DNA from 2 places in the Paenibacillus sp. FSL R7-0163 genome. Region 1 is predicted to be linked to the other one. Evidence: a T-box and tRNA genes for the amino acid it is inferred to sense, from the RefSeq annotation. Region 1 holds a T-box; the other holds one or more tRNA genes.

Region 1 (16,306 bases):
ACCTTCGTTACCTCCAGCTCGTCACCAAATGGTGTAGCTATTGTGGATGAAAGCTGGGGAGGTAACAAGCAGGATATCTATGATCAACCAGGATATTATGTAGTAACCTATTCCGTAATGGATGCGAATCAACAGTGGAGTGATCCTTACTCCATGACCATCACAGTGCTTAAACCTAATACACCTCCAGTTGCTAATTTCACTACAGACAAGGATTCATATAAGATGGGTGAAATGATTACTTATACCGATCTAAGTAACGATCCTGATGGTGATGAAATTACCGTAACTTGGACGAACAAAGCAGAAGCTTTCTTTACTCCGGGTCCAGCGACAATTGCTGTCCAAGTAAAAGATTCACATGGCGCGATCAGTACCTTTGAGAAAACCGTTAATATTTCGGATGAAATCTTGTACAGTAAAGAAGATTTCAACAGATTATTTGCATCTCCGGGCAGTGTGTTTAGCATCGATGGATCGATGGTTCCTACTTGGCAGCAAGTAGCTTATAATCTTTCTTCCGAGCCTTATAAACTAATTCGCAGCAACAGCCCAGAAACGGTGTATACAGAAGGTGTTACTTACCGTGAGACTTCATTAGGTAAAACCCGCTTCTTGATTCACCACAAGAATAACCTGAATATTAAAGCTAAAGTGTATGTGATTGCTACGAATAACAATCTTTACCCAACTACGCTTACAACAGAATATGTTGGCTTTGCAGGCCCAAGCACATATCCTGAAGGTACAGGTAAAATGTCTGTAGAACGTTATTGGAAATCTATGCTTACAAATGAGCATTATAAAACGATTGTTCTGCAACCCGGGGAAAGCGTCTCAATTCTGACGGATCTAAACCAAATTGCGATGAAACCAAGTGAAATTGTTTCACTGCAAGCGGACTTATTTAGTGATTATCCAATCGATTATAATGTCATGTTAATTGATGCGAATAAAGATCCACTGACTACACTTCCAACACTTCCAGTTCTGGATCAAGACGGAGTGCATAATCGGGGAACTTACGAAGATTCTACTCGTATTATCACGGTTACCGATGAGGTAGGAAAAACCCCTGCAAAACTTCTGCTAGGCGATAATTCCAGTGATAAGAACCTGGCTGGCGTAGACCCAATGGCAGGTAAGGAAGCATCCAATGCCGGTAATTTCGGGGTATTATACAAGATCAGATTCGAAAATGTTGCACCAAACTCCTTGATTACGTTTAATCCACGTGGCGGTAACTATATGGGGCCGGTTATGGTTAATAATCAAATCGTGCATATGCCAAGCGTGGGAAGTCTTGCTAATGCTGATATGAACAGTGTGGTTTATCGTAGTGGTGAGTATGGCGGCAGTGTGGAGATTTTGTTCACAGCAGCTTCAGGCAGTAACTTGCCGGTCAATTTCCTCATCACTCCACTTCCAGCAAAGAAATAACAGAATAGGAATATCCCTATAAGCTCTATTGGGGAATTATCTACAATAAAGGCCCGGCTGAATATTCCGTAAAGGAATACGCAGCCGGGCTTTTGTTTAAATATAATAATTCATTGGTTATGTAGGGGTGCTTCATTGTGCTTCATTGACGGGGCATTTATTTTGGGGCATTATTAAGAGAGTGAAATATAAATGAACTGATCTTATGGGAGATGAGCGTATGCTGTCGACAGAACAAATATTAGAAGTCATGTCGGGGCAAGGACTGCGAATCACCGACCAACGCAAAACGCTTGCCCAGTTATTCGGCGAGAATAAGGGATATTTGTCAGCGAAGGATGTATATGAGCATATGGGCCGCAAGTATAGCGGGCTTAGCTTTGATACGGTGTACCGCAATCTTCGTGTAATGGAAGAGCTTGGTGTGCTTGAACAGATTGTCTTTGAAGACGGAGTGAAGTTCAAGGGAAGCTGCAATCATCAGGATCATCACCATCATATGATCTGCCTTCAATGCCAAAAGACCTACCCGATTAATTTCTGCCCGATGAATTTAACGGATACACCCGATCAATTCCGGGTAGTCAAGCATAAATTTGAGGTGTTCGGTTATTGCAAAGAATGTGAAGAGAACCGGGAAGAAGAACTAGTTGCAGCATCAGATAAACAAAAGGGACTTTAGAAATGGTGACCCTACGCAGAACGATTCAGGCGCCTATTCGGGTGTACCGCAGGTACATTTCCCCTATTAAACCAGCAACCTGTCGCTTCTATCCAACCTGCTCTGCCTATGCCTTGGAAGCCATTGAAGTCCATGGTCCACTGAAAGGCTCATGGCTTGCAGCTAAGCGGATTGCCAGATGTCATCCCTTTCATCCTGGAGGACTTGATCCTGTGCCGCCGCTTCAAGATGAATCTGCTGAGAAGGATTCTGCCCCTGCGACTTGACATGGTGCCTTACCTTTGGGTATATTCACAAGTAATAGTATGAATTCCGAAGAACGGATAAGTAAATCGTTACGTCCAATACAGAGAGCCGGAATGTGCTGAAAGCCGGTATGGAGCGTTAGATTGAATATGGTCCGGGAGGAACTGTGTTCGAGCGGGGACTGCAATTGAGGTTCACGTAAGATAACAGCGTGATCCAGCGTTAATGGACAGTTCCCGCGAGGGAACTGGCGAAGCCTGTGCTCTGTGAAGAGACAGGAAATTTGGGTGGTATCGCGTGAGTTATACTCTCGCCCCATTATGGGGACGGGAGTTTTTTGTTTTTTAATAAGAAAGGATGATTACCGAATGAGTGAGAAAAAAACGTTTTACCTAACGACACCAATTTATTATCCGAGTGACAAGCTACATATCGGACATGCTTATTCAACCGTGGCAGGAGACGCAATGGCCCGTTACAAACGTCTGCGCGGCTACGAAGTGCGTTATCTAACCGGTACAGACGAACATGGACAAAAGATTGAGCGGAAGGCAGAGGAAGCAGGAAAGACCCCTCAGCAGTTCGTAGACGACATTGTTGTTGGTATTAAGGAGCTATGGCGCAAGCTGGACATTTCGAACGATGACTTCATCCGTACTACGGAAGAGCGTCATAAAAAAGTGGTACAGGATATTTTTGATCGGTTGCTGCAGCAAGGAGATATCTATAAAGGTGAATATGAGGGCTGGTATAGTATCCCAGATGAAACCTTTTACACAGAAACGCAATTAGTTGATATTGTGCGTGATGATAACGGTGTGATTACTGGTGCAAAAAGCCCAGATAGCGGCCACCCGGTTGAGCTGGTGAAGGAAGCAAGTTATTTCTTCCGGATGAGTAAATATGCGGATCGGTTACTGCAATTTTACGAGGAGAATCCAGAGTTTATTTTGCCGGAATCCCGTAAGAACGAAATGATTAACAATTTCATCAAGCCCGGACTGGAAGACCTGGCAGTTTCCCGCACAACCTTTGATTGGGGTGTGAAAGTTAAGGGCGACGAGAAGCATGTCGTGTACGTGTGGATTGATGCTTTGACTAACTATATTACTGCTCTGGGTTATGGTTCCGAGGATCGCACCTTGTATGACAAGTTCTGGCCCGCGGATGTACACATCGTTGGTAAAGAAATTGTTCGTTTCCATACAATTTACTGGCCGATCATTCTGATGGCGCTTGGTGAACCCCTTCCGAAAAAGGTATTTGCCCATGGCTGGTTGCTCATGAAAGATGGAAAAATGTCGAAATCCAAAGGTAACGTAGTTGATCCTGTGACACTGATTGATCGTTATGGCTTGGATGCATTACGTTATTACCTGCTGCGCGAGGTACCATTTGGTTCTGATGGCACGTTTACACCGGAAAGTTTTGTAGACCGGGTTAACTATGATCTTGCCAACGACCTGGGTAACTTGTTGAATCGTACAGGGGCTATGGTTGAAAAGTATTTTGCAGGCGAGATTCCGGCATATGAAGGAAATGTAACAGCATTTGATGGTGAGCTTCAAGCTGCAGCTGAGAATACTTATGCCAAAGTAGAAGAAGCTATGGAAAAAATGGAGTTCTCCGTGGCGCTGACAGCTATCGGAACATTCATTAGCCGCACCAACAAATATATCGATGAGACCCAACCTTGGGTACTTGCCAAAGATGAAAATAGAACTGCCGAGTTGGCTTCTGTGATGAGACATCTTGTGGAAGGTCTGCGTACTGCTTCAATCCTGCTGCAGCCGTTCTTGACACAAACACCAGCGAAGATCTGGGAACAGCTGGGTATTGAGCCTGATGAGTTAACGACTTGGGATAGCGGTAAGACTTTTGGCCTGATTCCGGCGGGAACAAAGCTGGTGAAAGGCAATCCAATCTTCCCGCGTCTGGATGTGGAGCAAGAGGTAGCTTATATTGCCGAGGCTATGGGCGCTGGCAAAGCTGCGGCTGAAGTGGCGGAAGCGGCTGCTCCTGCTGCTGCGGACTCCGAGCCAGTGGAAGAGCATAAAGAGGAAATCGGCATTGACGATTTCGCTAAAGCAGAGCTGCGTGTTGCTCAAGTTATTGCTGCAGAGCCAGTGAAAAAAGCTGACAAGCTGCTGAAGCTGCAACTGGATCTGGGTTATGAACAACGTCAAGTGGTTTCTGGTATCGCGAAATTCTATACACCGGAAGAGCTGGTGGGACGTAAAGTGATTTGTATCGTAAACCTTAAACCGGTGAAGCTGCGTGGGGAGTTGTCCCAAGGGATGATTTTGGCGGCTTCTAAAGGTGACCAGCTAACGATCGCTACCGTGCCGGACAGCATGCCAAACGGAGCAGTAGTGAAATAAGACAATACTGTTGTAGAAATTTTTTAATGAGGTTGCTTGAACAAGAGAATGCTCCTTCAGCCGGGTTGGTTGTGGGAGCATTCCTTTTTTATTAAAGGCGATATTGCCGTTTCTTTTTGGATACTTTGTTGACTTATCGTAACGATTACTATTATACTACTAATAGTAAAATTTACGATTTGAGGGGTAGATCAATATAATGGCAGCAATGAAATCGCGTATAATTTTGCTCGTCCTTGCACTGGTACTGGTATTTACACTAAGTGCATGCGGACCTAAGAGCAGTGGAAGTATAGTTGAAGGGAAAGTAAATGTAGTTACAACCTTTTATCCTATTTACGAGTTTGCTAAGGAGATTGGCGGGGAAGATATCAATGCTATTAACCTGCTTCCAGTGGGTGTGGAGCCACATGATTGGACACCGCGCAGTCAAGACATTATCAACACTTCTAAGGCACAGCTATTTCTATATAACGGTGCAGGCTTAGAAGGCTGGGTCCCTAACTTTTTAAAAGGCCTTGATAGCAGCAGTAAAGTTAAGGCGGTTGAAGTAAGCCAAGGTATTGATTATATCATGACCGATGAAGATGACGGGCATGATCATGGGGCAAGTGAGGAAGAGTCTCATCAAAATGAGGATACGGATCATAACAGTAACGCCTCAGGAGACAGCCTGCATACGGACCCGCATACTTGGGTAAGTCCAAAATCAGCCATTACTATGGCTCAGAATATTAAAGAAAGCCTTCAGTCCGTGGATCCTGAGCATAAAGAAGGTTATGAAGAGCGTTACAATAAGCTTGCTGAACGTCTGCAGGCATTAGATAGTAAATTCAAAGAGGAGCTTGCTAAGCTGCCCAACCATAAGATCGTAGTATCACATCAGGCTTTCTCTTACCTTGCCCGTGATTATGGATTGGATCAGCATGCGATTATGGGACTTTCGCCGGACGCCGAGCCGCGCGGACAGGATTTAGTGAAGCTTGCGAAAATGGTAAAAGATGAAGGTATTAAGTATATCTTTTTTGAAGAGCTTGTCTCCGATAAACTGGCTAAGACACTTGCAGCCGAAGCGGGCGTTTCCACTATGGTGCTTAATCCGGTAGAGGGACTTACTGCAGAGCAAGAGAAGAACGGAGATAATTACTTCACTCTGATGGAGAAAAATTTGCAAAATCTGATTATGGCCTTACAATAATAAGGAAAGTATAAGGGAAAGGCGGTACTTAAGCATGCAATCGGTATCCTTGGACTGCCATCAGCATATCATCGATATACAGGATCTTTCTTTTTCATATGGGGAACAGAAGGTGATATCGAATCTTAACTATAGTGTAAGAGAACGAGATTTCCTTGGTATCATTGGTTCTAATGGTGCTGGTAAAACAACATTGATGAAAATGATCGTCGGCTTGCTTCCGGCGAGCAGTGGTGAAATTAAATTATTCGGAACGCCTGTCCGCAAGTTTAAAGACTGGGAACGGATCGGATATGTTCCGCAAAAAAATGCCTTCAACCCATTGTTTCCAGCAACGGTGCGTGAAGTAGTTCTGTCAGGTCTATATAATAACAAGAATCTGATCCGCAGAGTATCTAAGGCTCAGCATCGTCAATGTGAGGATGCACTTGAAGTCATGCGGATACAAGATATTGCGGAGAAAAGAGTAGGCCAGCTGTCAGGCGGTCAGCAGCAGCGTGTTTTTCTGGCTCGGGCGCTGATTAACCATCCTGACCTGCTGATTTTGGACGAACCTACCGTGGGTATTGATGCCGAATCACAAGCGGGATTCTTTGAATTAATTACGCATATGCATGCTCATCATCATATGACCTTCCTGATGGTGTCGCATGATATCGACATGATTAAAAATTATTTAGGTCATGAGCCCGTGCAGACAAATGGTAAAATCAACTTTTACTCCCGCCACTCACATGATCTCCAGAATTGCACAGAAGAGAACCTGCAGCACACGCTCTCTTAAGTCATAATTGAACTCTGAACAGGGGTGCCTCTGTTCTCAGGGCATACATAACTTGCGTGTGGAAGTTAGTCAGTAGACATGGTTTTATTAAGAGGTATTTTAACCTTGTTCCTATTTCTTATTTTCTCTTACCTAAGCACCACCAAAGTACAAGCGTGTCCCTTTAGGGACGAAAGCGATCTTTCCCCGACCTATCTATGTTCAGTAACACTAACTCCTACGCTAGTTGCACTTAACGGGTGTCCAGAGGGCAGAGCCCTTGGGGCCCTCCCTTGGAAGGGAGGGTTTGGGAGGGATCGAAAAGGTTTGAAAAAGGTTTTAAAATGGTTTGAGTTTTGTATGAAGGAGAGTTTAAGTTGGAAATACTATTTAGCGATTTTTTTCAGCGGGCGCTTGCGGGCGGACTGCTGATTGGTATAACGGCGCCGCTTATAGGCGTTTTTCTTGTGCTTAGACGATTATCCATGATTGGTGATACGCTGGCTCATGTTACTATAGCGGGGGTAGCACTCGGTTTTCTAACAGGATTTTATCCGCTGGGCGCAGGCCTTATCTTTGCAGTGGTAGCGTCCTTCGCGATTGAAAAGCTTCGCAAGGCTTATAAGAGTTATGCGGAGCTGTCGATTGCCATTATAATGTCGGGCGGAGTGGCGTTGGCTTCACTCTTTTTCACCTTAGGAAAAGGGTATAATGCGGACGTAATGAGTTATTTGTTCGGCAGCATTTATACGCTCGATAATACTGATTTGATCGTGGTAGGCATAGTGACTATAGCTGTTGTAGTAGTAGTATCGATGTTCTTTAAAGAGTTCTTTTTGCTTAGCTTTGAAGAGGATGCAGCAAGTGTAAGTGGGCTGCCGGTGAAGCTGCTTAACATGCTGATCACCATCCTGACAGCACTTGTGATTAGCACAGCGATCAAGATTGTGGGCTCGCTATTAGTATCTGCTTTGTTGACTATTCCGGTCGCAATCAGCTTATTGCTATCTCGTAGCTTTAAATCCTCGGTCATCCTGGCGGTTATCATTTCGGAGATTGCCGTTGTAGGAGGACTAGTAGTAGCTGGAGTGTGGAATTTGGCTCCCGGTGCAACTATTGTGCTTTTGCTCATATCATTATTGGTATTAACCTTGATCGGTAAAAAGGGATTGCCAGCATAAACAGCGAATTAAGTAATCGGTATCGCATTAGGCAAGCGTAAACGCCTTCGGTGTCCTTGTAAGGACGATAAGCGTTTAGGTGTGAATATAAGAAAAGTAATAATGAGAAATTAATCCTTTCTTATATTAAAAAAAGGAGCCATAAGCAGCTCCATGAAGTGACTCGAATGCCGGAAGGAGAGCCGCTATTTTGTCTAATATCAATGCAGGAATTGCTTTAGCCGCAGGGGTGGCATCGTTTATATCGCCATGCTGCTTACCGCTGTACCCCTCTTATTTATCGTACATTACCGGGTTATCCGTTCAACAATTAAAATCAGGCAGCAACTCTAAAGAGGTTCGTGTACGCACCCTGACTCATACATTGGCATTTATATTAGGTTTTTCTGCTGTTTTTTACACACTTGGTTTTGGGGCTGGGTTATTCGGGCAATTCTTTAATGGCCAGCGTGATCTGATCCGGCAATTGTCGGCGATTCTAATTATTGTAATGGGTTTATTTTTGATTGGGATTTTTCAGCCCCAGTTTCTACTTCGCGAACGGAAGCTTGATTTAAAATGGAAACCGGCGGGTTATGTGGGCTCCTTTATTTTCGGAATTGGTTTTTCTGCTGGTTGGTCACCTTGTATCGGACCGATTTTGACGGCAATTATTGCACTGTCGGCAAGCGATCCAGGCACTTGGTTTACATTGATTACCGCGTATAGCATCGGATTTGCTTTGCCATTTTTTCTTTTAGCCTTTTTCCTTGGCGGAGTGAAGCGTATCCTCAAGTATTCGAATCTGCTGATGAAGATTGGCGGCGTCCTAATGGTATTTATGGGTGTTTTGCTGTTCACGGATCAAATGTTCCGGATAACAGTGTGGCTACAAGGAATAACGCCGGATTGGCTAATTTTTTAAAATACAAGAATTTTTAGAGCTTAGGTGAAGTAATCAATACCTGCTTCAGGAAAATGCTCGAAAATCCGCTCTGTGATAAATTCTCGCAGGGCGGTTTGCTGTTCATCCGGATAGACATATTTGTTCTGTCCCCAGCGGCCCCATTTCTTTTTACGTTTCTCCATGTCCATTTCTAGTTTAGATTTCGGATAACGTTTCTCAATTACAGTTTTGGCTGTTTTGGTGAATCGGTGCTGAATCATTTCAAAGGTTAGACCTTTTCCTATTTCCGGCGGGAGGGTCTTGGCTAATTTGGCCAGCAGCTCCGCGTAGCCTTCCTGCCAGCCGTCATACCAAATAATTGGGGCAATGATGAAGCCCAGTGGATAGCCGGCACGTGCGACCTTTCCAGCCGCTTCAATTCGCTCTTCAAACCGCGAGGTAGCAGGCTCGAAATTTTTGATCACATAGTCAGCATTTACGCTAAAACGAATTCTGGTATGTCCGTTATGCTGCAAATCGAGTAGAGGTTCAACATGTTGGTATTTGGTCACAAAGCGCAGGCGGCCAAGGGGCTCCGCTGCCATGAATGTGATGAGTTCTGACAGAGATCCGGTAATATGCTCCAGTCCTAATGGATCTGAGGTACAGGCTGCTTCAAAAGTCGTGATTTCAGGGCTACGTTCCTCGATATATTTTTTGGCGGCGTCAATGATGTCTTCGGTGTTTACATATACACGAATGTAAGGCTTTGCACCTAAAGTAGTCTGCAAATAACAATAATGGCAGTGGCCCATGCAGCCAGTTGCGATCGGAATTGCATAATCTGCGGAGGGTTTGGATTGGTCAAACTTTAAGGTTTTGCGCAGGCCGACTACAAGTGTTCTTTTGGCAATTTTATATTGCTCGACCTCTGTGTCACCCGGGAAATTCATTATGCGGTTATGCGATGTAGTCATGCGATAGGGAATATTGTTAGCCTTCACCCATTCCATGATCCGTTCACCTTTCGGGTAATTTAAAGCATCCGGCTCGAAGAAAACAAGCTCGGGGACAAAAAGGGCTGTAGCTTTTCTGGTTCTCTTTACGGGAGGGGTCTCAGGTGTCACTATAGTCATGAATTCACGCTCCTTCTGAAAGATGAGTAAGTTTATTATGCCTAACTGAGTCTCATTAGAAGCATGGCAATCATGGGTAACTCCTCAGCATGTTCTCTTGAAGGACTTGCCAAGGGGCGTTAGAAACATGTATCATTGTTAGAGCAAGGTTTGGCTCGGCGCCAGGTTCATTATAGAAAAGAGGTAAATTTTAATGCCAACACCCAGCATGGAGGATTATTTGGAGCGCATATATAAGCTCATTGATGAGAAAGGTTATGCGCGGGTCTCGGATATTGCCGAGGGACTGGAAGTACATCCCTCCTCTGTGACCAAGATGATCCAAAAACTGGATAAGGACGAATATCTCATCTATGAGAAATATCGTGGGCTTGTCCTAACCAACAAAGGGAAAAAAGTAGGGAAACGTCTTGTTGATCGTCATCAACTATTGGAAGAATTCCTCGGTTTGATCGGAGTACAGCAGGAATTTATCTATAATGATGTTGAAGGGATCGAGCACCACCTAAGTTGGGATTCGATTACACGTATCGAAACGTTGGTGGAATATTTCCGCCGCGATGAAGAACGTCTGCAGACTTTATATGCTATTCACAATGAACTGGCAAGCGATTCTTGAAATGTTTTTTCCCGAAACGGATACCGTCCTTAAAGTTATGCCCAGCAAGGCTTTGGTGAGCATAAACTACTTGATGGTATAGCCGTTTCTATTTTGTTTAGTGCAACCTTTCCCAGTTTTTAGCGTCAAAACGGATAAGTCCTTTTTCTGGCTGAGATTGATACCGCTCTTTTGAAGGGTGGAATCGGTACATCAACTTGGAGGATTGATCCGTTTTTTCTTTTTTTATTGGATACATATTATTTTAGATTTGGGGAGGAATTATGAATTATCGTAAATGGATGTTGGGATTGCTAGTATTAGTATTGTTTCTGCCTTTATGGTCTCCTGGGGCACGTGCGGCAGCTGTGCAGATTACCATTGAACTGGATGGCGAGGCGCTGGCAAGCGATGTGCCGCCGTATATCACAGCTTCGAATGTAACGATGGTGCCAATTAGCGTCATTAGTAAAGGGTTGAGTGCTGGAGTAGTTTGGAATCAAAGCAGTAAGACAGTTACAATCACGCAAGGAGATACAGAGATCAAGCTGACCAGTGGCCAGAAAAGTGCATTAGTTAATAATGCTTCTGTAGCCCTCGACACCTCAGTACAGATTAAGCAGGGACGGGTTATGGTGCCGCTTCGTTTTGTAAGTGAGCAATTGGGGTTACAGGTTATCTGGGATCAGACTACCAAACATATTTCTTTGTACTCTAATACAGAGCCGCCGCAGGCTGCTGATCCGGAAACGCCAGCAGTACCTACAGCGACTCCAGTCGTTACGCCAACGCCGACCCCAGCCCCTACAGCGACTCCAAAACCGACCTCGCCAACAGTTCCAAGTATCCCTGGTGCGTCGGCTAACAAGGAGATGAAGGGAGCCTGGATCTCTACAGTATTTAATCTGGACTGGCCTTCAGTAGCTTCTGCAGGTAACGAAGCGAAACAAAAACAAGAATTTGATAATCTGCTGGACAAGCTAAAAGCTGTTGGTTTTAATGCTGTTTTTGTACAGGTTAGAACCTCAGCAGACAGCCTGTACCCTTCTGTTCTAGTTCCTTGGTCTAAGGTGCTGACCGGCACCCAAGGAAAAAATCCGGGTTATGACCCGTTGAGCTATATGGTCAGCGCTGCACATTCACGCGGTATGCAGTTCCATGCATGGTTCAACCCATTCCGCGCGACAACGGATGCTTCTACATCCGCATTAGCAAGTAATCATGTGGCTAAGTCAAATCCGGAATGGATTGTAGACGCAGGAGGTAAAAAATACATCAATCCAGGGATCCCAGCAGCCCGCCAGCATATTATCGATACAGTGTTGGAGGTCGTCAAAGGCTATGATGTAGATGGTGTCCATTTGGATGATTATTTCTATCCTTCAGGTGTATCTTTTGCTGATGATACTGCTTATAAGACTTATAACACGAAGAACCTGTCCTCTAAGGTGGATTGGCGCCGCGATAATATTAATGAATTCGTCCGTCAATTGGGAGAACAGATTCATAAGGTGAAACCGAAGGTTTCTTATGGAATTAGTCCGTTTGGTGTATGGCGTAATATCAAAAAAGACAGCACAGGTTCGGATACCACAGCTGGAGTTACCGCTTATGACGATATGTACGCCGATGTTCGGACATGGATCAAGCAAGGCTGGATTGACTATGTCGCACCGCAAATTTATTGGAGTCTGTCCTTTAGCACTGCCCGCTACGATAAGCTAGTAGATTGGTGGGTTAAAGAGGTAGAGAATACGAATGTTAAGCTCTATATTGGGCAAGCTGCTTATAAGGTTGGAGCAAGTGACCAGAAAGCAGAATGGCAAAGTGGCGACCAAATCATCAACCAGCTTAAATATAATGAGAAATATAAAGAGGTTGCAGGCAGTATTATGTTCAGAGCAAATGACATTGTAGTCCGCAATCCGTTTGGATTATCAAATTTGCTGACCTTTTATTTTCAGTCCAAATAAGATAACTGTTCTAGATAAGGAGTCATGAATACTCCCCCGTGCTCATAGATAAGCAATAGAATCTATGGGAAACGGGGGATTTTTGTGTATGGAGATTAACGCTGTGTTTGAAGGAGGGGGAGTAAAAGGGATTTCTCTCGCTGGAGCAGTTGAAGCCACGGAAAGGGCGGGGCGAACTTTTGAAAGGGTCGCTGGAACCTCCTCAGGCGCGATTGTAGCGACTTTACTGGCTGCGGGTTATGAAGGTGAGGAAATGAGTCGGATTATCCAAGGAACTTCTTTTTCATCGTTTATGAAGCGAGCTCCCATTTATAATACGGCTTGGGTAGGTCCTGCACTGCGAGTGTTATTGAAGAAGGGATTGTATTCGGGTGAAGCCTTGGAATCGTGGATGAGATCGCTTTTGCTTAAAAAGGGAATTATCACTTTTCGTGATCTGCCTCCTGGCAAACTATCTATAATTGCTTCTGACATTACCAATGGCCGGATATTGGTCTTACCAGATGGGTTGGAACAGTATGGAATCTCTCCTGAACATTTTGAGGTGGCTAAGGCTGTCCGTATGAGCTGCAGTATTCCTTATTTTTTTGATCCAGTGATGCTCAGGTTAAATGGACAGTCCGCTAGAGGGAAGTCTTTTATTGAGCAATTTGTATACGTTGTGGACGGAGGATTATTAAGCAATTTTCCTTTATGGCTATTTGACGGGATGAATGAGAATAGTAAAGTGCCGGGGAAAAGAATCCCTACGGTAGGGTATCAAACAGTAGGTAAAACCGACCCGCAGCCCCACAGGATTAGGGGACCATTCAGTATGCTGCAAGCTATGGTCAGTACCATGCTGTCTGGTCATGATGAGAAATATATTGAAAATGATAAATATGTCCGCACAGTAACCATCCCAACGCTTGGTATCGGCACGACCCAATTTAATATTACGAAGATGCAAAGCGACGAATTGTATGCCGCCGGACTGAAAGCAGGGGAAGACTTCTTTAAGGAATGGCGCCCCCGATAACAAGCAAGCTTCATAATATCAGAAAAAAAGCATCCCGCACGTTATTTTGAAACGTGGGGATGCTTTTTGGTGTTTGTCATAATTTAGTTAATGGTACTTCGGAAGCTGATCATCGTTTTTCCCTTTATTTCCTTCGATGACTTGGAAGGGATAACTTTTGCGTTTGCCTGGTGCTGCTTGTGTCTTGCGAATCCCAGCTACCTTGGTCATGGTTTTCTGCGAAGGTTTGACTTTGATTCTAGATCCATTACTGCTGCGAGCGTATTTCCCTGGTCCCATTTTGTAAGCATAATAGATAATCGCTAACAATACTAAGGGGAGAATCAGCTTCGACAGCGTGTAGAAAGGCTCAGTCAAGACTCCAATCACAAAACCGAATATTGCAAGAATTACTGAAATCCAAAAAATTAAAGCATGCCTGATCATAGGACACTCATCCTTTCGCAGGATCCAATATGCCGCCTGACACACTTGCCTCCGTATATCCTCTGGCTTCAATCTCTGCATCAAGCTCACGCATACGATTGAAAGAGGCGATGGATACTTCTACCTGATCATCCTTTGGTTCTTTGGTAGTGAGCAGCTGCAGCCATAGTCCAGGATATCCCAAGTATTTGAGACCTGGAATTTCTCTTACTGCGTTGGTACCCTTCAGAACCTCAAACGAAACACCGATTACGACAGGCAACAGAATAATCCGTTGGATCACACGTTCCCAAAGATTATCCCATGGTACTACGGAGTAAATAATAACGCCGAGGATAATCGTCAGCATCATAAAACTGCTTCCGCAGCGGTAATGCAGACGGCTGTATTTCTGAACGTTCTGGACAGTCAGCTCTTCGCCTGCTTCAAAGGCGCTGATGACTTTGTGTTCCGCACCGTGATACTGGAATAGCCGCTTGATCACAGGTGTTTGCGAAATCGCCCATAAATAGACCAGCAAGAGGACCATTTTAATGCCGCCTTCTATGAGGTTGTGCAGTACATAGTTATCAAATGCATTCTTGAATAAAAAATCTTCGACAAATACTGGGACAAGCGTAAAAATGAGCTTTCCGAATAAGAAGGAGAGAATACCCATTACAGCAACGCCAAAAATCATTCCGAGGCTCCAGCCTTCGTCCTTTTTCTTCGGCTTAGCTTTCTCTTTCGCCAGTTCTTCGGGTTCCAATTCATCTTCGGCATAGGATTCAGCTGAATAGTTCAAGTGCTTAGAGCCTTTGGCGCTGGCATCTATAATACTGACAAGGCCGCGAAGCAGCGGAATCTTGCGCAGTTTAGTGACCCAGCTCTTATCGCTTCTTGGCACCTCCAAAAATGTAATCTCCTGATTCTTTCGTCGCACGGCTGTTACATTAATATGCTTGCCGCCGAACATGACGCCTTCAATGACGGCTTGGCCGCCATAGCTGGGAGTTTCCTGGGACAACCAATTCACCTTCCCGTAATTAATATGATTTATATAATACATTGTAACTAATTTTTGAAGACATTACTAGTTGGATCGCCTTTTGCTGCACATACTACCTTATAGGGACAAGGAGAGACAAATCGGTATTAAAATACGGAAAGCGAGGCAATTCTATGAGCAAATCACATCAACAACAATCAGATCATACTAATATTTGGTTTTTTGCGCTCGAATTAGGTTTTTTCGCAGGTTTGATTTGGGGAGGGCTGCACTGGTTAATCTACTGGTTCAGCTTTACCAAGGTTAGTCCTGGTTATTTAGCAGAGCCGTTTTTTAAACATACTTTTCTGACAACAATGTATGGACATCTCGTGGGTTATTTGTTTTTCATCTTATTTTCAGTGATAGCCTCACTGCTATATGTGCTTATTCTGCGCAAGCTGAAGGGACCTTGGCCAGGATTGGTTTATGGTGTTTTGTGGTGGGTAGTTATATTTATTCCCGGCTCGCAAATGTTTCTTATGCAGCCGCCTTTTAAGCTGCCGTGGAACACTGTGATTAGTGAGTTCTGCCTTTTTTTACTTTGGGGGATGTTCATTGGATACACAGCGGCGATTGAGTATACCGACGAACGAAAGCGTGAGCAAGCGACTGCACTTGCCTAACGGCTCGAAAAAACTTCTCAAGGGGATATCCCTATGTTAAAATACAATGTGGCTATTTCGAGAGGAGAATGAAAATGGGTAACGAGCGCGTCTCCAAGCTGCGTAAGGTTTTGCAGGATAAAGGATTGGAAGCAATGTTGATAACCAGCGGTTATAACCGCCGCTATTTAAGTGGATTTACCGGATCGTCCGGTTATGTATTGGTGACAAGCGATGATTGTTATCTGCTAACTGACTTCAGGTACATGACACAGGCTGCGGATCAAGCGGTAGGAGTTAAGGTTGTAGAGCATGGTCCTAAATTTATTGATACAGTACGCGAGTTGCTGCCAACAGGCAGTGAGGTACGTGTTGGTTTCGAACAGGATGATGTCTCATTCAGCGCTTATACCTCATATGCGGAAGCCCTTAAGCCGGCAGTGTTAGTTCCAGTTTCCAAAGCCGTGGAAGACCTCCGTATGTTCAAGGATGCTGAAGAGCTTGCTGTTATGCAACGTGCAGCTGATCTGGCTGATGCTACATTCAATCATATTCTGAATGTGATCAAACCAGGCATGACTGAAAGAGACGTCGATTTGGAAATGGAATTCTATATGCGTACCCACGGGGCAACTGCGTCATCTTTTGATACGATTGTTGCTTCAGGTGAACGTTCGTCCATGCCGCATGGCGTAGCAAGCAGCCGTGTAATTCAAGGTAATGAATTTATTACGCTTGATTTCGGCGCATTACTCGATGGATACTGC
Region 2 (16,306 bases), 270 kb from region 1:
AACCTGATTTAAATAAAAGGAGAGTACATAATATGGGATTTTTCAAAGGAGTATTACAGGGTCTTCTTACAATAATAGAAGATAGAGAATATCAGAAACTTTCGGAATCAAATACTATAAAAATCGATAATAAATTAACTTATACTCCAACAGTAAACAGACAATTCGCCATCATTGAAATTAAAGGTAATAATTATCTGCATAAAGATAGCATATTGAGCATGAAATTGAGTTCAGGATTTTTATCCATTGGAAACGTTATGATAAGTCGTTCATTAGTGTCAGGAAATCTTGATATGCTTAATTTATCGCAAGATGACTTTAACAATGGCGTTAACCTATATGGAATGATTTCCGATGAACGACAGAATGTAACAGAGATAGTATGTTGCTTGAAAAATGATATTTCCTTAATTCAAGGGTACGTTCAAGAAGCACTCGCTATTAAAAAGATTGAAGCTGAAAGAAAATTCATAATTCAACAAAATGAACAACTTAGGAAAGAAGAGGAAGAAAAACGAAAAAAATCACAAAAAGAATACTTCCAAACGCATATCAAAGAAAAACAAATTATGAAATATGGAATACGTCACACTAAATGCTGGAGATGTCATGCTCCTTTAGGCACTGAGACACACCCTATTCATTATTCTTGTGGTTGGCTCCAGTGTGACTGCGGTGCATGTAAATGCAATTATCACAGATAGTAAAAGAGTATTTTCGTTTTCATCGGTTACTTCTCCTTAGTGGGTACTTGTAAACTCAACCGCGGTGACCGGGGGCTAGAGTTATTGCTGGATTAATTCTTTACGAAGCAATTTGCCCCAAAGGCAAATCAAAAGTACGCAGTATTTAGAGCATGCTTCTACATTGTGCGTTCAGTCATTCGCGAGCATCTCCTGTTGAGCATTATAATCCGACTACTACGACATAAAAAAGGAACGCCCACCATGGACGCTCCTTTTTTTCTTATTCGTCTACAAAATTCTAGCTAGTTACGCATTTACACTTTCCGTTTTTCGATCCTGTCTTGCGTGTAATGTTTTCATCGCAAATCTTGCTATCGGCTGCGCAACCAACAGTTCAATCCAAAATGCTATACCAAAGTTTCTTGGCCAGATGTGAAGGAAATTTTTAAGTGGATCCAGGTTTATTTGTTTCGTCCCAACCCATGTGCCGATAATTGATAGTAAGATAGATAACACCGTGACATTCAATAAAGTATTCAACAGAATCCTTGCATTAAATCCATCTGTTTGTCCCATGAATTTCGGCATCACTTTCCCAACAATCGGTCCTGCAACTAATCTTACAGATAAAACTACGATCATCCACATAAACGGAATAACCTTTAGTGTATCTATATACACTTCCTTACTGAAGCCACGTTCCAACCCCACAATAATAGGGGCAATAGTGTTTACTGAAATGATTGAAATAATGAGTAAAAATAGTATACCTTCTTTTCCGTTTCTGGGCAGTCTTTTGTCTCCATGCATGTTTGTCATCTCCGTGAATAATATTTCAGATGGCAGACGTATCATGAGACATATATTTTTGGCCCAACAAAAAAGACCAATATCTCTACACACTGATTTAATAATTATAACATTTATTTAAAATGAATGTCAGAACTTCTACTAAAATTTATTAAATCCCCCTACTAACAAAGAACAGCTACCTGCATGCGCCTTAACAAGAGCGGCAGTGGCAGAGAAGTAAACTGCCGTACTCTACAAACGACACTAGAAATATTCTAGATTGGCTACAATGATAACCAGTGGTACTTTGCAAGGTTTTTCAGAATATTATTGATGGTCTTAAGGAACGCTATACGCAAATCGGGGCTAAAAAAAAGAATACGAGGACTCATACAAGGAAATTGACTTAGTATGTTGCTACTCTGGTCGGAGCTATATAAAGCTAAAGGTAGCTGCTGAACGACTGGGTATGACTCCAGCGATGTTCAACGAATAATACTCACACCTACTCCCAATCATGCAAGAAGAGGCCGTTGATAAAATTGAAGCAGAACTGAATAAATACGCTGAAAAACAGCTCGAAACTGCAGAAAAATAATTCCCGTTAGCAAATCCGTTAGCAAACTCAAAATTCTGTTCTTTATCCATTCTACTTTCTTATATTGCTAAGCTTATAGACAGCAAAAAACCCTTACAAAGTAAGGGTTTTTGATAAGTGGGCCCTGAGGGACTCGAACCCCCGACCAATCGGTTATGAGCCGACCGCTCTAACCAACTGAGCTAAGGGCCCGGATCTAAAAATATCCGAATGTACAATTGCTGTTGTAATAAAATTGGTTGCGGGGGCAGGATTTGAACCTGCGACCTTCGGGTTATGAGCCCGACGAGCTACCGGGCTGCTCCACCCCGCGTCAGAAATAATATTCAAACAGCGACAATAAATAATATACAGTACAAAATGGGTCTACGTCAAGGATGAATTTGTAAAAGTTCTCAAGGCAAAAATCTAACCCCATATCTTCCTTTGCGGGATCGATAAATTTCCACAAAACTTGGGTCATGGTAGCCATAAATCCAGCCATCTTGCTCCAACCTTTTTGCTAAACAACCTGCTTGAAATCTCGTTCTGAACAGTTTCGCGAAGTATATCCAATTCATGATGCCCTCTTCTCCTTTTCGCAAATTAATCTCACGCTGCTCTGAACTTATCATGCCCAAGTTCCACAAAATAAGCCACCGGAAATCCGGTGGCCGCTACATATTCCAAAACTTAATCCCCTATAGAGTCGAAATAATATGTGGGATCTTTTTCGAGCGTACCCAGCATGGTATTCCCTTGCTTCTCCCAAGCTTTGAGGGCACTCTCCACCGTTCTTTTGCCCTGATAAACCTCTGTGAATAGTTGGCGCCCAACATCGTTAATACGGCTAATTCCAGGCTTCTGTGTTTGTAGGACGTTCATCAAAGGATCATTGGCTGGTAATGGTTTGAGCGTATAGAAGGATTCCAGATTTACTGAAGGTACCTTCGTGGTAATGTAATCCTTACGGGAAGTTAGTTCCCCGCGGGTATGAGCTTTAATTTTGGCTACCTCATTACTGTTGACGAACTTGATCAAATCCCAAGCATCTTCCTTATTAGCAGCCATAGTGTTGATAGCCATCATATTACCTACCCAAGTACCTACAGCCACTCCTGGTTTCTCCTTAAAAGTAGGTACGGTAACGAAACCCCAATCGACGGGACTGTAATTTTTAATTTTTGCTGCATTGCGGCTCACACCTGCAAGCTCATTAAGATAATCGTATTCTCCAATTACCATTGCAGCTTTTCCGGTAAGGAATAGATCCCCTTGGACAGGACTATAGGTGCTCCGTTCTGTTTCTATAAAATCCATACCGTTTAACCCAGGTGTAATTTGCTTTTTCACCAATTGGCTGTAGGTCGTCCAAGCTTGACTCCACTGTGTTTGGTTTACCTCCATCTTATGTCCCTTGTTGTCATACATAGCAAGCTCAAGCGGTGAGACATAGGTCTGCATATCCCAGAAAGGATCGCTCATATTACGGTTCATCGAAAATCCATATATACGCTTATCTTTATTTGTCGATTTCTTGGTCACCTTTTCGGCCAGCGCGAACACTTCATCCCAAGTCATTCCGTCCGTCGGATAACCTACACCAGCAGCATCAAAAATACCTTTGTTAAAATATAACGCACTCGACATAAAGGTCGGCGCTAACGCGTAAAGACTTCCTCCACCCAGCTCACGTACTCCATTTAACATTGTAGGTGCCATATTGCTTAAATCATATTGATCTCGTGCGATAAGCGGCTCCAGCGATTGCACCAGATTATGCTTCACCAAACTCTTCACCAATGTACTATCACCGACGATTACATCAACTGGCTGTGCACCGCCCATAATTGTTCGGATATTCTCCAGATTATCTGGGTTAACCTCTGGATAGGTGCTGTCAAAACGAAGCTCATTCATATTGATGGCTGGAATAATCTCAAGTTTGATTTCAGGATGCTGCAATTCATACATATCTGTAAACTGCTGACGAAAAGAAGAATCGTCCTCTCCAGACCAGAGGCTGCCAATACGTAGTACACGCTGTTCTGTAGATGGCTTAGAAGCCTCCGCCCAAGCTGTGTGCCTGCTTTCAGAAATTAAAGGCAATAGCAGTGCAGCACATACTCCAAAGCTTAACCAGCGCCGCCATAGCCTTCTATTATTATTTATATGATTCATTCTTGAACCCTCCCATAAAATACTCAATCCATCCACCTTATGAATAATTACCCATAATTCTAGTAACAGTATATAGCTTTATTCAGGAGGGGAAGTTACAGGCTGTTTAAAGTTATGCTACGATTTCTTCATATTATTTCTATAAAAAACATTCCGGGAGTTTTCTGAGGATCCTGATATGCCTTTCTACGGTAAGATAATTGCACTTTGTGCAACTATTACAGCTGTGTGTGTTGCGCTTCTCCTTTTAATTGCACTATGTGCAGTTAAAAAACGTTATTAGGAGCTTTCGGCGGATTTCTGGTGGATATAATTGCACAAAGTGCAACTATATCGCCATATCCTCTAAGGAAGGTTAGTTTAAGTGCACGAACTGCAACTATTCTGCGTGTGTGACGACAGCGCGAGGAATCACCGGGGCAGAGTATAGTATTCCAGAGTGTCAGAGCACCTTTTCCTTTTAATTGCACTCGGTGCAGTTAAAAAGAAAAGCCTCCCACCAAAATGTGAGAGGCCCGTCCAATCTATACTTAAATATTTATTTTAAACGCCAAATGCGGACGGATCTTTTCTCCAAGATTTCAGCAGTTCCACATCCGTAGCTGCGATCTCGCCTTGTGTAAGAGCCACATCAATCAATGTGCTGTAGTTGGACAAGCTTTGTAATGGCATTTCAGCGGCAGCAAAAGCATCGACCGCACGATCCAGCTCGTAGCTGAAGATTGCCAATACAGCCAACGCTTCTGCGCCTGCTTCTTGCACAGCTTGAGCTGCTTTGATGGAGCTTCCACCAGTGGAGATCAAGTCCTCGATAACGACTACCTTTTGCCCCGGCTTAATTAGGCCTTCGATCTGATTCTGCTTGCCGTGACCTTTAGCTTTATCGCGGATATAAGCCATTGGCAGATTGAGTTTATCAGCTACCCAAGCTGCGTGAGGAATGCCTGCGGTTGCTGTACCTGCGATCACCTCTGCATCTGGATACTGGCTTTTAATAAGCTCAGCAAAGGCATCAGCAATATAGTTACGTACCTCTGGGTAAGCCATAGTCAGACGGTTATCGCAATAGATCGGGGATTTAATACCAGAGGTCCAGGTAAAAGGCTCCTGCGGTCGCAGTGCCACCGCTCCTATCGTAAGCAGATAACTTGCTACTTGTTCACTTCTATTTAATGTACTCATGCTAGGGTCATCTCCTCAATAATATTTAGTGCTGCTTGACGTGGATCAGCTGCAGTTGTAACAGGACGTCCCACCACCAGGAAGTGGCTGCCTTGCTGAATGGCTTTGCCCGGCGTCATCACCCGGGACTGGTCACCTAGGGATGCACCTGCTGGCCGGATACCAGGTGTAACTGTACAAAATGCGGGCCCACAAGCCTCTGCGATCGCTGAGGACTCTTGCGGTGAAGCCACTACTCCATCCAGACCTGCAGCGGCTACCAGCTTAGCGTATCTGACTACAGTATCTGCTACGTCTCCTGCGATTCCAATTTCGTTATTCATCACTTCTTGGCTCGTGCTGGTTAGCTGTGTAACTGCGATAATCAAAGGCATTTTAAGCGCAGCATTCCCATTAACTACTGAAGCAGCGCCTTCACGGGCTGCAGCCATCATTGCCGAGCCTCCAGCGGCATGTACGTTAAACATATCTACACCGAGGTTCGTAAGGCTTTCTGCCCCGCCTTTTACCGTGTTAGGAATATCATGCATTTTGACATCTGCAAATACAGAATACCCCCGAGATTTCAGTTCATTAATGAATTCCGGTCCTGCTGCATAGAAGAGCTGCATTCCCACTTTCATATAACAAGGAATCCCTTCCAGCTTGTCAATCAAGGTTCTTGCCCCAGCAACATCAGGGTAATCCAAGGCGATCATCAAGCGATTCGCCATTTCATTCCACTTTGCATCTCCCTGTCCCATAACCGTTCTCCCATCCAGTGCAGACTTAAATCCACACTCTTCATTTATTAGCCCCTAGGCATAGCGGAACGGTCTGCGTAAACGCAAACCGCCCTATGCATCTTTATGAGATTAGTTTAATTGTCCGACAAAAGCAGGCATGGACTGTGACGAGAAGTTGATCGTTTGCAGCATTCTGAGCAGTGCCGTTACTGTATCGAGTGATGTCATACATACGACGCCATTCTCAACCGCTTCACGACGGATACGGAATCCATCACGCTCTGGTGTTTTCCCTTTAGTCAGTGTATTAAAGACGAAGTTGGCTTGCCCACCACGAATCAAGTCGAGAATGTTCGGTGCACCTTCATCCAGCTTGTTCACGTTCATTACGTTGAGACCTGCTTCTTCAAGCGCTTGAGCGGTTCCTCCGGTAGCAATGATCTTGTAACCCAGCGAGTGGAAGCCTTTCATAAGCTCCACAGCTTCTGCTTTATCTTTATCTGCCACTGTAACGATGATAGCGCCGGTTGCTGGAATTTTCATTCCTGCTCCGATTAGACCTTTATACAAAGCTTTTGCATACAATTTATCGCGGCCCATAACCTCACCCGTCGATTTCATTTCAGGTCCGAGCGTTGGTTCTACTCTACGCAGCTTGGCAAAAGAGAACACCGGCACTTTAACCGATACATAATCACTTTCCGGCCATAGACCTTCTGTATAACCGTCATCTTTCAGCTTGCCGCCGAGAATGATTTTGGTTGCCAGATGCGCCATTGGAATTCCAGTTACTTTACTCAAGAATGGAACCGTACGCGATGAACGTGGATTTACTTCAATGACGTACACTTCATTCTGATAGATGACGAACTGGATGTTGACCAGACCAATCGTTTTCAGTTCCTTAGCAATCTTGATTGTGATCTCTGCAATTTTTGCTTTCAGACCTTCATCCAGATATTGCGGAGGATATACAGCGATGGAGTCACCGGAGTGAACGCCTGCACGCTCAACATGCTCCATAATCCCTGGAATAACTACCGTCTCACCGTCACAAATTGCGTCTACCTCAACCTCTTTACCAAGCATGTAACGGTCAATCAATACCGGATGCTCCGGATTCACCTTAACCGCTTCTACCATGTAGCTAAGCAATTCCGCATCATTATATACAATTTCCATTGCGCGTCCACCAAGTACATAGGAAGGACGTACCAGGACTGGATATCCAAGCGATTGTGCAGTTTCTACTGCTTGATCTACGTTGATAACCGTCTTCCCTTTTGGTTGGGCAATATCCAGACGAGCCAGCAAAGCTTCGAATTTCTTCCGATCTTCAGCTTCGTCAATACTGTCTAGGCTAGTTCCGAGAATCTTAACGCCAGCGGCACTTAATGGTGCAGCAAGGTTAATGGCTGTTTGGCCTCCGAATTGTACGATAACCCCAATCGGATTCTCTTGCGCAATTACGTTCATTACATCTTCAAAGAACAAGGGTTCAAAATACAACCGGTCCGAAGTATTAAAGTCGGTAGATACAGTCTCAGGGTTATTATTGATAATAACCGCTTCATAACCTGCCTTCTGAATCGCCCATACTGCATGCACAGTGGAGTAATCGAACTCAATCCCTTGACCGATCCGGATTGGACCCGATCCAAGCACGATAACCTTTTGTTTATCGGAATGAATGACTTCATTTTCAGTCTCATAAGTAGAGTAGTAGTAAGGTGTAGAAGCTTCGAACTCAGCCGCACAGGTATCTACCATTTTGAATACAGGCGTTAATCCTCGCTCTAAACGAAGCGCGCGTACATCAGCTTCTTTGATGAATTTAACGTTCGCTTGTCCTTCTGCACGAATCTCAGCAATCGCACGGTCTGTAAAACCTCTGCGTTTAGCTTGATACAGGGTTTCTGCTGATAAGCTTTCATCCCCACGGATAACCTCTTCAAAGTTGATCAATCCCTCGATCTTGGACAGGAACCACCAGTCCACGTTAGTGATATCTTGGATCTCTTGCAAGCCAAATCCGCGGCGGAAGGCTTCCGCGATCAAGAACAACCGCTCATCATCAGGTTTTGCCAGACGTTCACGCAGGACGCTTTCTTCCAAATCTTCAGCGCCCGGCAGGCGGAAACGGTGTACACCGATTTCCAGGGAACGAATTGCTTTATGAATGGACTCTTCGAAGGTACGACCGATGGCCATAACTTCTCCAGTTGCTTTCATTTGTGTGCCCAGCTTACGGTTCGCATGAATGAACTTGTCGAACGGCCAGCGTGGGATTTTGCTTACGATATAGTCAAGTGTAGGCTCGAAGCAAGCATAGGTCTGTCCAGTAACTGGATTGACGATTTCATCGAGTGTGTAACCAAGCGCGATTTTGGCAGCCATTTTGGCAATCGGATAACCGGTTGCTTTCGAAGCCAAAGCCGAAGAGCGGCTGACACGTGGATTTACTTCGATTACATAATATTGATAGCTTTGCGGATCCAGTGCGAACTGCACGTTGCAGCCACCCTCGATATTCAGCGCACGAATGATTTTGAGTGAAGCGCTGCGCAGCATTTGATATTCACGATCGGATAAAGTTTGGCTAGGTGCCACAACGATACTGTCACCTGTATGCACACCTACCGGGTCGAAGTTCTCCATGTTGCAGACAACGATACAGTTGTCGTTCGCATCACGCATAACCTCGTATTCAACTTCCTTCATGCCGGCAATACTTTTCTCCACCAAACATTGTCCGATCGGGCTATAACGAATACCTGCTTTGACAGTCTCAAGCAGCTCTTCTTCGTTGTCGCAGATCCCGCCGCCGGTGCCGCCAAGCGTATAGGCCGGGCGTACAATTAGAGGGAAACCAATTTCCTCAGCGAATTTCATCGCTTCATCTACTGTGGTAATAATAGTGCTCTCTGGTACAGGCTGTTCCAGTTCGCGCATCAGATCACGGAACAAATCGCGATCCTCTGCTTTTTCGATGGACTCAAGCTGGGTACCTAGAAGCTTAACATTCTCTTGCTCTAGTACTCCTGCACGAGCCAATTCTACAGCCATATTAAGACCTGTCTGTCCTCCCAAAGTTGGCAACAAGCCATCTGGGCGCTCCTGACGGATGATGCCAGTTACGAATTCAAGGGTAATCGGCTCGATATAAACTTTATCAGCCATATTGGTGTCAGTCATGATAGTCGCTGGGTTACTGTTGATCAGCACAACTTCGACGCCTTCTTCTTTCAGGGCCTGACAGGCCTGCGTTCCGGCATAGTCAAATTCTGCGGCTTGCCCGATAACAATCGGTCCAGAACCGATTACTAATATTTTTTTAAGCTTTTCATTCTTAGGCATGTTATAGAGCTCCTTTCACGGCTTCAAGCTGTTTTACTGTAGGTTTTGGCGCCGTGATTCTGGCGTTTGCCGCAAGCTGCGCCTGGCGCGAGCTTACAGGTGTGTTAGCTTTATGATCAGCGATCATCTGTAAGAAACGATCGAATAAGTAGCTGCTGTCATGAGGTCCCGGTGCTGCTTCTGGATGGTACTGTACTGAAAACGCAGGATAACGGGTATGTTTAAGTCCTTCAACGGTCTTATCATTATTATTAATGTGAGTAACCTCTAGATCCGTGCTCTTCACAGAGTCTTCATTCACTGTGTAGCCATGGTTCTGAGAAGTAATGAAGCAACGTCCGCTCTCCAATTCTTTAACCGGATGGTTACCGCCACGGTGTCCGAATTTCAGCTTCTCTGTATCCGCGCCACAAGCCAGTGCAAACAGCTGGTGACCTAAGCAGATACCGAAGATTGGGTATTCACCAAGCAATTCTGAGATCGTCTTCACTGCGTGTGGAACGTCTTTCGGGTCCCCAGGGCCGTTGGACAGTTGGATACCATCTGGATTGAGGCGACGAATCTCATCAGCAGTTACGTCATGAGGTACAACTACAACATCACAACCGCGATTGTTCAACTCGCGTAAGATACCAGCCTTCGCTCCGTAATCTACCAGCACGATGCGTTCTTTAGTTCCTGGGCTATTGTACATGCTTGGAGTAGATGTGCGAGCTACCTGATTGCGCAGTTCTTCAATTGAAGTGTCGCCCATCATTTCCATCAATTCCTCTACACGTTTGTTAGAGGTAGTCAGGATTGCCTTCATTGTTCCGTAGTGGCGAATAATCCGCGTCAACATCCGGGTATCAATCTCGCTGATTCCAGGAATATCGTATTCTTTTAGCAGGTCGTCCACACTGTATTCTGCGCGCCAGTTACTTGGAACTTCTTCATGACGACGCACTACAAAACCGTGTACGAAAGGTCGAACAGATTCGAAATCATCCCGCGTAATCCCGTAGTTCCCGATCAATGGGTACGTCATGGTAACGATTTGTCCGCAATATGAAGGGTCAGACAGCACCTCTTGATATCCTGTAATTCCTGTGTTAAAAACAACCTCGCCTGTCTTTTCACCTTCAGCGCCAAATGCGGTACCTGTAAATAAAGTTCCGTCTTGAAGCAGCAATCTCGCCTGCATTCCCTTCCACTCCTTCATGTTCTGTAGTCTAATACGTATGCCTTGCATGCCTTCCGGAGTGTACGCGCTCAAATTGCTGATCCGCAAAGATCAGCAATTTCGCCTCACCAGTCCGCTAGTTTTTCTCAGTCCATACGGCTTTGCCGTCCACCCAAGTTTTTACTGGCCAACCCTTAAGCTTCCAGCCGCCAAAAGGTGTGTTGCGTCCTTTGCTTGCGAAGGAACCTGGGTCTACTTCTTTTTCCTGCTCCAGATCGATGAGTGTCAAATCTGCAGGAGCTCCGATCTCCATAACCCCGGTGTTCAATCTGAATACCCGTGCAGGATCGGCAGTCATTCTTTGTACTAGTAAGGATAAATCCCATTTTCCGGTTTCTACAAACGCCGTGTATAAGAGTGGGAAAGCTGTCTCGAATCCAACGATACCAAAAGGTGCCAGCTGCATTCCTTTCGCTTTCTCTTCCTCACTATGTGGCGCATGATCTGTAACAATCATATCTAGTGTGCCATCAAGCAACCCTTCGATACACGCCTCAACATCGCGGCGGGAGCGCAGCGGCGGGTTCATTTTCCAATTGGCGTCAAGGCCTGGAATATCGTCTTCAGCAAGAAGCAAGTGATGCGGACATACCTCAGCAGTTACTTTAATGCCGATCTCTTTTGCTTGGCGAATCAGCCGCACCGACTGTTCAGTACTGACATGGCATACATGGTAATGAACGCCTGTCGCTTCTGCCAGCAAAATATCGCGTCCAACATGGATCGCCTCTGACTCATTCGGAATTCCTTTGAGGCCATGCTTCTTAGCGAACTCACCTTCAGCTACACAGCAGCCCTCAACCAGCGAGTTATCTTCGCAGTGAGCAATGACTGGCATATCGAGCGATGCTGCGATGTTCATTGCATCTTTCATCATTTGAGCACTTTGTACGCCCACACCGTCGTCTGTATAACCAATAGCTCCAGCTTCTTTGAGCGCCGCAAAATCCGTCAACTCACGTCCGAGCTCATTTTTCGTAATGGCTGCATAAGGAAGCACTTTAACTAGTCCTGCTTCACGCGCCTTGTCTTTCACAAATTGCACGATCTCCGGGCTATCTGTCACCGGACGAGTATTTGGCATACATGCAATGGTTGTAAATCCGCCTTTAGCAGCTGAGCGACTTCCGGTTTCCACTGTTTCCTTGTGTTCAAATCCCGGTTCACGCAAGTGCACATGCATATCAATGAGTCCCGGAGTAAGCAGCTTACCTTCAGCATCAATGATCTCCGTGGCTTCTCCGATAGCTTCATTTCCGTCGATTATAGCCGAGATTACACCATCCTGTAGTTCGATGTGTTTGCGCTCAAGCAAGCCCTCCTTATTCAATACGCTGGCGTTTCTAATAATCACTGTCATGATTCTACCTTTACCCTCAGATCACAGCTGCGGGCCCTCTCGTTATTATATAATAAAAATTCATCTTTGTGTATATTTATTAGTCTCTATACGTTAGCATTCTGTAAGCTTATAGTAAAGCTCTTTCGAGAACCGCCATCCGAACCGGTACGCCATTAGACATTTGCGGGAAAATCCGCGATTGACTGCACTCTACTACTGCATCATCAATCTCTAGATTCCGGTTAACCGGAGCTGGATGCATAATGATTGTGTCTTTGGCGAGCTTAGCTGCCCGCTCTTCTGTTAGACCATAGTGGCTACGGTAATCTTCAGCAGACAGCTTAATGCCGGAAGTATGGCGCTCAAGCTGTACTCGAAGCATCATTACTACATCCGCTTTAAGAGCTTCTTCCATAGTTACGTAAGGCGCATACTCCATAAGCTCAGGAGCCTTCATATTATCCGGTGCGCAGAACTGCACCTTCGCTCCCATTTTCGTAAGCCCCCAGAGATTAGAGCGCGCTACGCGGCTATGCATAATGTCCCCAATGATGGAGACTGTCAGGCCCTTTAGTTCCCCAAAGGTTTTGGTCATGGTGTATAAATCAAGCAGCGCCTGCGTTGGATGTTCATTGTTGCCGTCGCCCGCATTGATAAGCGGTATGGACACCTTCTCAGCTAACTGCTGCAGCACACCTGCAGGCTTCAAACGCACAACTCCGGCATCGATCCCCATCGATTCCAGTGTGCGCACTGTATCGTAGATCGACTCCCCTTTTTCTACACTAGAAGCTGCAGCCGTAAAATTAAGTACTTGCGCACCTAGTCGTTTCTCTGCCATCTCGAAAGAGAAGCGTGTGCGTGTGCTGTTCTCAAAAAACATGTTAGAAATAAAATGGGAGTTCAAGATGGGCGTTAGCTTTTCACTTTGATTGTCCCAAAATGCTGTTCTGTCAAGCAGTTGGATAATTTCCGACCGGTCAAGCTCTTTGATTCCCAGCAGACTACGTTCCTTTACCTTGGTAAGTGTCATGATGTTATCGTTCCTCCCGGTTTGAAATAATGTAGACCTCATCTTTGCCGTCGTATTCCTTCAGCGCCACTTCAATCTGCTCGTGCTTTGAGGTAGGTACATTCTTACCGATGTAGTCCGGCCGGATCGGCAGCTCGCGGTGTCCGCGGTCAGCCAGTACTGCCAGTTGAATCATTCGTGGGCGTCCGCAATCCATCAAAGCGTCCATCGCCGCGCGGATGGTGCGTCCGGTGTAAAGTACATCATCGAACAAAATGACTTTCTGATCATGGATGCCAGCACTTCCTGAAGTAATAACGACGTTACTCTTCACTACTGCTTCACTGCCTTCCACTTCACGGTCATCCCGGTAATGTGTGATATCCAGCTCACCGTATGGAATCTCGACGCCTTCAATCTCCTTGATGCGCTCAGCGATACGTTGTGCCAGATACACACCTCGTGTCCGAATGCCGACCAGCAGACAATTCTCGATACCTTTGTTCTTCTCCAAAATCTCATGAGCAATACGCGATAAGGCCCGGCGGATCGCCGTTTCATCCATAATGACATTTTTCTCAGTAACCATAATCTTGTCACCCTCCAGCTTGTTCGCCTATTCAAGTTCCCGGAAATCAAAAAACTCCTTGCCTATAACAGGCAAGGAGTGAAATCCGCAGATGAGGAAGATGACGGCCGCGCGCATAAAAAGACAGTTCCGTATTTACACACGGATACCTTTCTAAGAGTCGCGAACCTCGATTCACGTTACCTTGCCAGCCTCACAGGACTGAATTAAAGGCGCTATTCATTTAACAAGAATTATGACAGAACAACCCCCTCATGTCAACTTTCTCTGCCTAAACTTTTGCACTTCTCTTCCTTACTTCTATTAACAACAAGGGGGAAGCGGTACTCAGTATATCTGCATAAAAAACGATGCTGGTCCCAAATAGCCTTTCATCGCTTTTTGGACAGCCTCGTTTATGTTCTTAACACTACTTAATGTCCAAATGATTCAAAAGGCGCACCTAGTAATGCTGAAAATGATGCAATCGGTGAGGTACTTATATAGTAATTAAGGAATTTCTCCCTGAAATTCAGTGATTTCTGTTCATCAGACTTGTTATTAGGGAAAACTTCCCTAATTGTTGGCCGATTCAGTGATTAATATAGAAAACCACCTAATTATTAGGGAGTTTTCCCCTGATTTCGTACATTTAGAGCGAATATCGGCTAATTTCAGGGATTTTTTCCCTAATTAGTTTAAAACCCACTCTTTACTTCGCACAAACACAGAACGCATATCGCTCACCACACAAGCCCGCCACACAAGTTCACTGCACAAATTCCACCGTCACAGCTACCACAAATCATCTACTGCAAGCTGTACGAAAATCAAATATTGCATTCAACCACCACCCACCCGAATAACAGAACACTACACTAAAATGCACTACAATGCACAACACGTGGCATATAGTCATAGAGCACAGTAACATCTACAACATTTCCTATTCCATAAAAAAGAAGCTGCCCCAAAGTAGAATTCACTACTTTTGAGACAGCCTCATTAATTTCAATAACAATGCTTAAAACTCAAATTCCACATCACTAAGACGTCTTTGAATTTCAGAGATGACACGTCTCTCTTCCTCTTCACCTTTAGCAATAAAGGTAACGGAGAAACGAACAAACGGACCTGCATCGTCCCAAGGCACAGTGGAGATCAGCTTCTCACGAATCAGGAATTGGGAGAAATCTTCACCGGATTCAAAGCGACGGCCGTCTTTGATTCCCTTAGGTGCAGCGACATACAGGAAGAAGGAGCCTTTTGGCTTCTCAGCTTTAAAGCCGAGGCTATTCAGTGCATCAACCAGCAGGTTGTGACGACGGGAGTATTTATCCGCAATCGCTTCAGTAATCTCTGGATGAGCAAGACCATAAGCCGCTGCTTTTTGAATCGCGATAAATTGGCCGGAATCGTTATTATCCTTCACATCGCTGAAGGCTTTAACCACTAGCGGATTACCAGCCACAAAACCAATTCTCCAGCCCGTCATATTGTAAGACTTAGAAAGAGAATGCAGCTCCACACCCACATCCTTTGCACCTGGAACGGAGAGGAAGCTAAGTGGCTTCAAACCGTCATAGGTCAAGGCAGCATAAGGTGCGTCATGAATAACCACTACATCGTATTTTTTCGCCCATGCAACGACCTCAGCAAAAAACTCAGGAGTGGCACTAGCGCCCGTTGGATTGTTTGGATAGTTTAGATAAAGAAGCTTAGCTTTACGAGCAATGTCTTCCGGAATTTCATTCAGATCTGGAAGGAATTTGTTCTCCTTCTTCAGCTCCACTGTAAATACTTGTCCACCCAAATATTTAGTATGTGTACCCAAGACTGGATAACCCGGCACGGTCATAATCGTGATATCACCTGGATTGATGAAACAAGATGGCAACATTGCCAGCGCAGGCTTCGATCCGATGGAGTGAACTACCTCCGTGTCTGGATCAATTCCTTCCACCCGGAAAACTTCCCGCAAATATTCAGCAGCAGCAGTCTTGAATTCGGCAATTCCATTGTCCGCATATCCGCGGTTTTCTTCCTTCGCTGCTTCTTCAGCAAGCTTAGCTACGATACCCGCATCAGCCATCTCATCCGGCTCGCCTACGCCCATATCAATTAGTTCAATGTTAGGAAAATCCTGTTTTGCGGATGCTTTAGCACGTTTGATTTTCTCGAATTTATAAATCGAAGTGTCTTTGCCATAATTGGCACCGCCGATGCGGTCTGCAAAATTAGTCTGAATGAAGCTATCTTGGTATTGTTCAATACTCATACTGTCATCTCATCTCCTGAATATCTATTCTACTTTTAAAAGAAACGGCTTCGCCGTCCCTTGGATGGCGTATGTTTCCGGATATCCGTTTCATTATAAAAATAAGGATAAAGAATAAGGCATTACCCTTTCTTTATCCTTATGTTTTTAAATATGCCGTAAAGTAGTGTTCAATACCATAGACTAATTATCACTTCATTTGTACTTATCTGCTGCGTAGTGTGAACAAGACTTCTTCCATGTCCTCCGGAATAGGTCTGCTGAATTCTTTATATTCACCTGTGGTAGGATGAATAAATCCGAGCACCGCCGCATGCAACGCTTGTCCATTCATCGTAGTGCCCTTGCTGCGTCCATATATCGGATCGCCTACAAGTGGAT

The links. A T-box is a leader RNA that pairs with one kind of tRNA and senses whether it is charged. The one in region 1 lies ahead of metG (methionine--tRNA ligase), so its partner is inferred to be a tRNA-Met.
Region 2: it has a tRNA-Met gene. The T-box ahead of metG (methionine--tRNA ligase) is inferred to sense a tRNA for this amino acid. The anticodon was not compared.

Annotation. Positions count from the first base shown of each region.
Region 1 is NZ_CP150224.1:1,290,756-1,307,061, forward strand. Features, by position in the region: gene NST45_RS05490 (stalk domain-containing protein) at 1-1,440, shown strand, start outside; gene NST45_RS05495 (transcriptional repressor) at 1,661-2,122, shown strand; gene yidD (membrane protein insertion efficiency factor YidD) at 2,125-2,388, shown strand; T-box leader at 2,429-2,689, shown strand; gene metG (methionine--tRNA ligase) at 2,737-4,749, shown strand; gene NST45_RS05510 (zinc ABC transporter substrate-binding protein) at 4,949-5,947, shown strand; gene NST45_RS05515 (metal ABC transporter ATP-binding protein) at 5,982-6,731, shown strand; gene NST45_RS05520 (metal ABC transporter permease) at 7,088-7,891, shown strand; gene NST45_RS05525 (cytochrome c biogenesis protein CcdA) at 8,082-8,795, shown strand; gene splB (spore photoproduct lyase) at 8,816-9,892, opposite strand; gene mntR (transcriptional regulator MntR) at 10,086-10,511, shown strand; gene NST45_RS05540 (family 10 glycosylhydrolase) at 10,775-12,463, shown strand; gene NST45_RS05545 (patatin-like phospholipase family protein) at 12,552-13,481, shown strand; gene NST45_RS05550 (hypothetical protein) at 13,569-13,907, opposite strand; gene NST45_RS05555 (DUF1385 domain-containing protein) at 13,915-14,913, opposite strand; gene NST45_RS05560 (YqhR family membrane protein) at 15,069-15,560, shown strand; gene NST45_RS05565 (Xaa-Pro peptidase family protein) at 15,635-16,306, shown strand, end outside.
Region 2 is NZ_CP150224.1:1,022,734-1,039,039, reverse strand. Features, by position in the region: gene NST45_RS04435 (hypothetical protein) at 33-707, shown strand; gene NST45_RS04430 (hypothetical protein) at 996-1,499, opposite strand; tRNA gene NST45_RS04425 (tRNA-Ile) at 2,198-2,271, opposite strand; tRNA gene NST45_RS04420 (tRNA-Met) at 2,316-2,392, opposite strand; gene NST45_RS04415 (extracellular solute-binding protein) at 2,752-4,239, opposite strand; gene pyrE (orotate phosphoribosyltransferase) at 4,783-5,421, opposite strand; gene pyrF (orotidine-5'-phosphate decarboxylase) at 5,418-6,164, opposite strand; gene carB (carbamoyl-phosphate synthase large subunit) at 6,276-9,503, opposite strand; gene carA (glutamine-hydrolyzing carbamoyl-phosphate synthase small subunit) at 9,505-10,686, opposite strand; gene NST45_RS04390 (dihydroorotase) at 10,802-12,085, opposite strand; gene NST45_RS04385 (aspartate carbamoyltransferase catalytic subunit) at 12,195-13,100, opposite strand; gene pyrR (bifunctional pyr operon transcriptional regulator/uracil phosphoribosyltransferase PyrR) at 13,105-13,668, opposite strand; gene NST45_RS04375 (LL-diaminopimelate aminotransferase) at 14,672-15,925, opposite strand; gene NST45_RS04370 (RluA family pseudouridine synthase) at 16,131-16,306, opposite strand, start outside.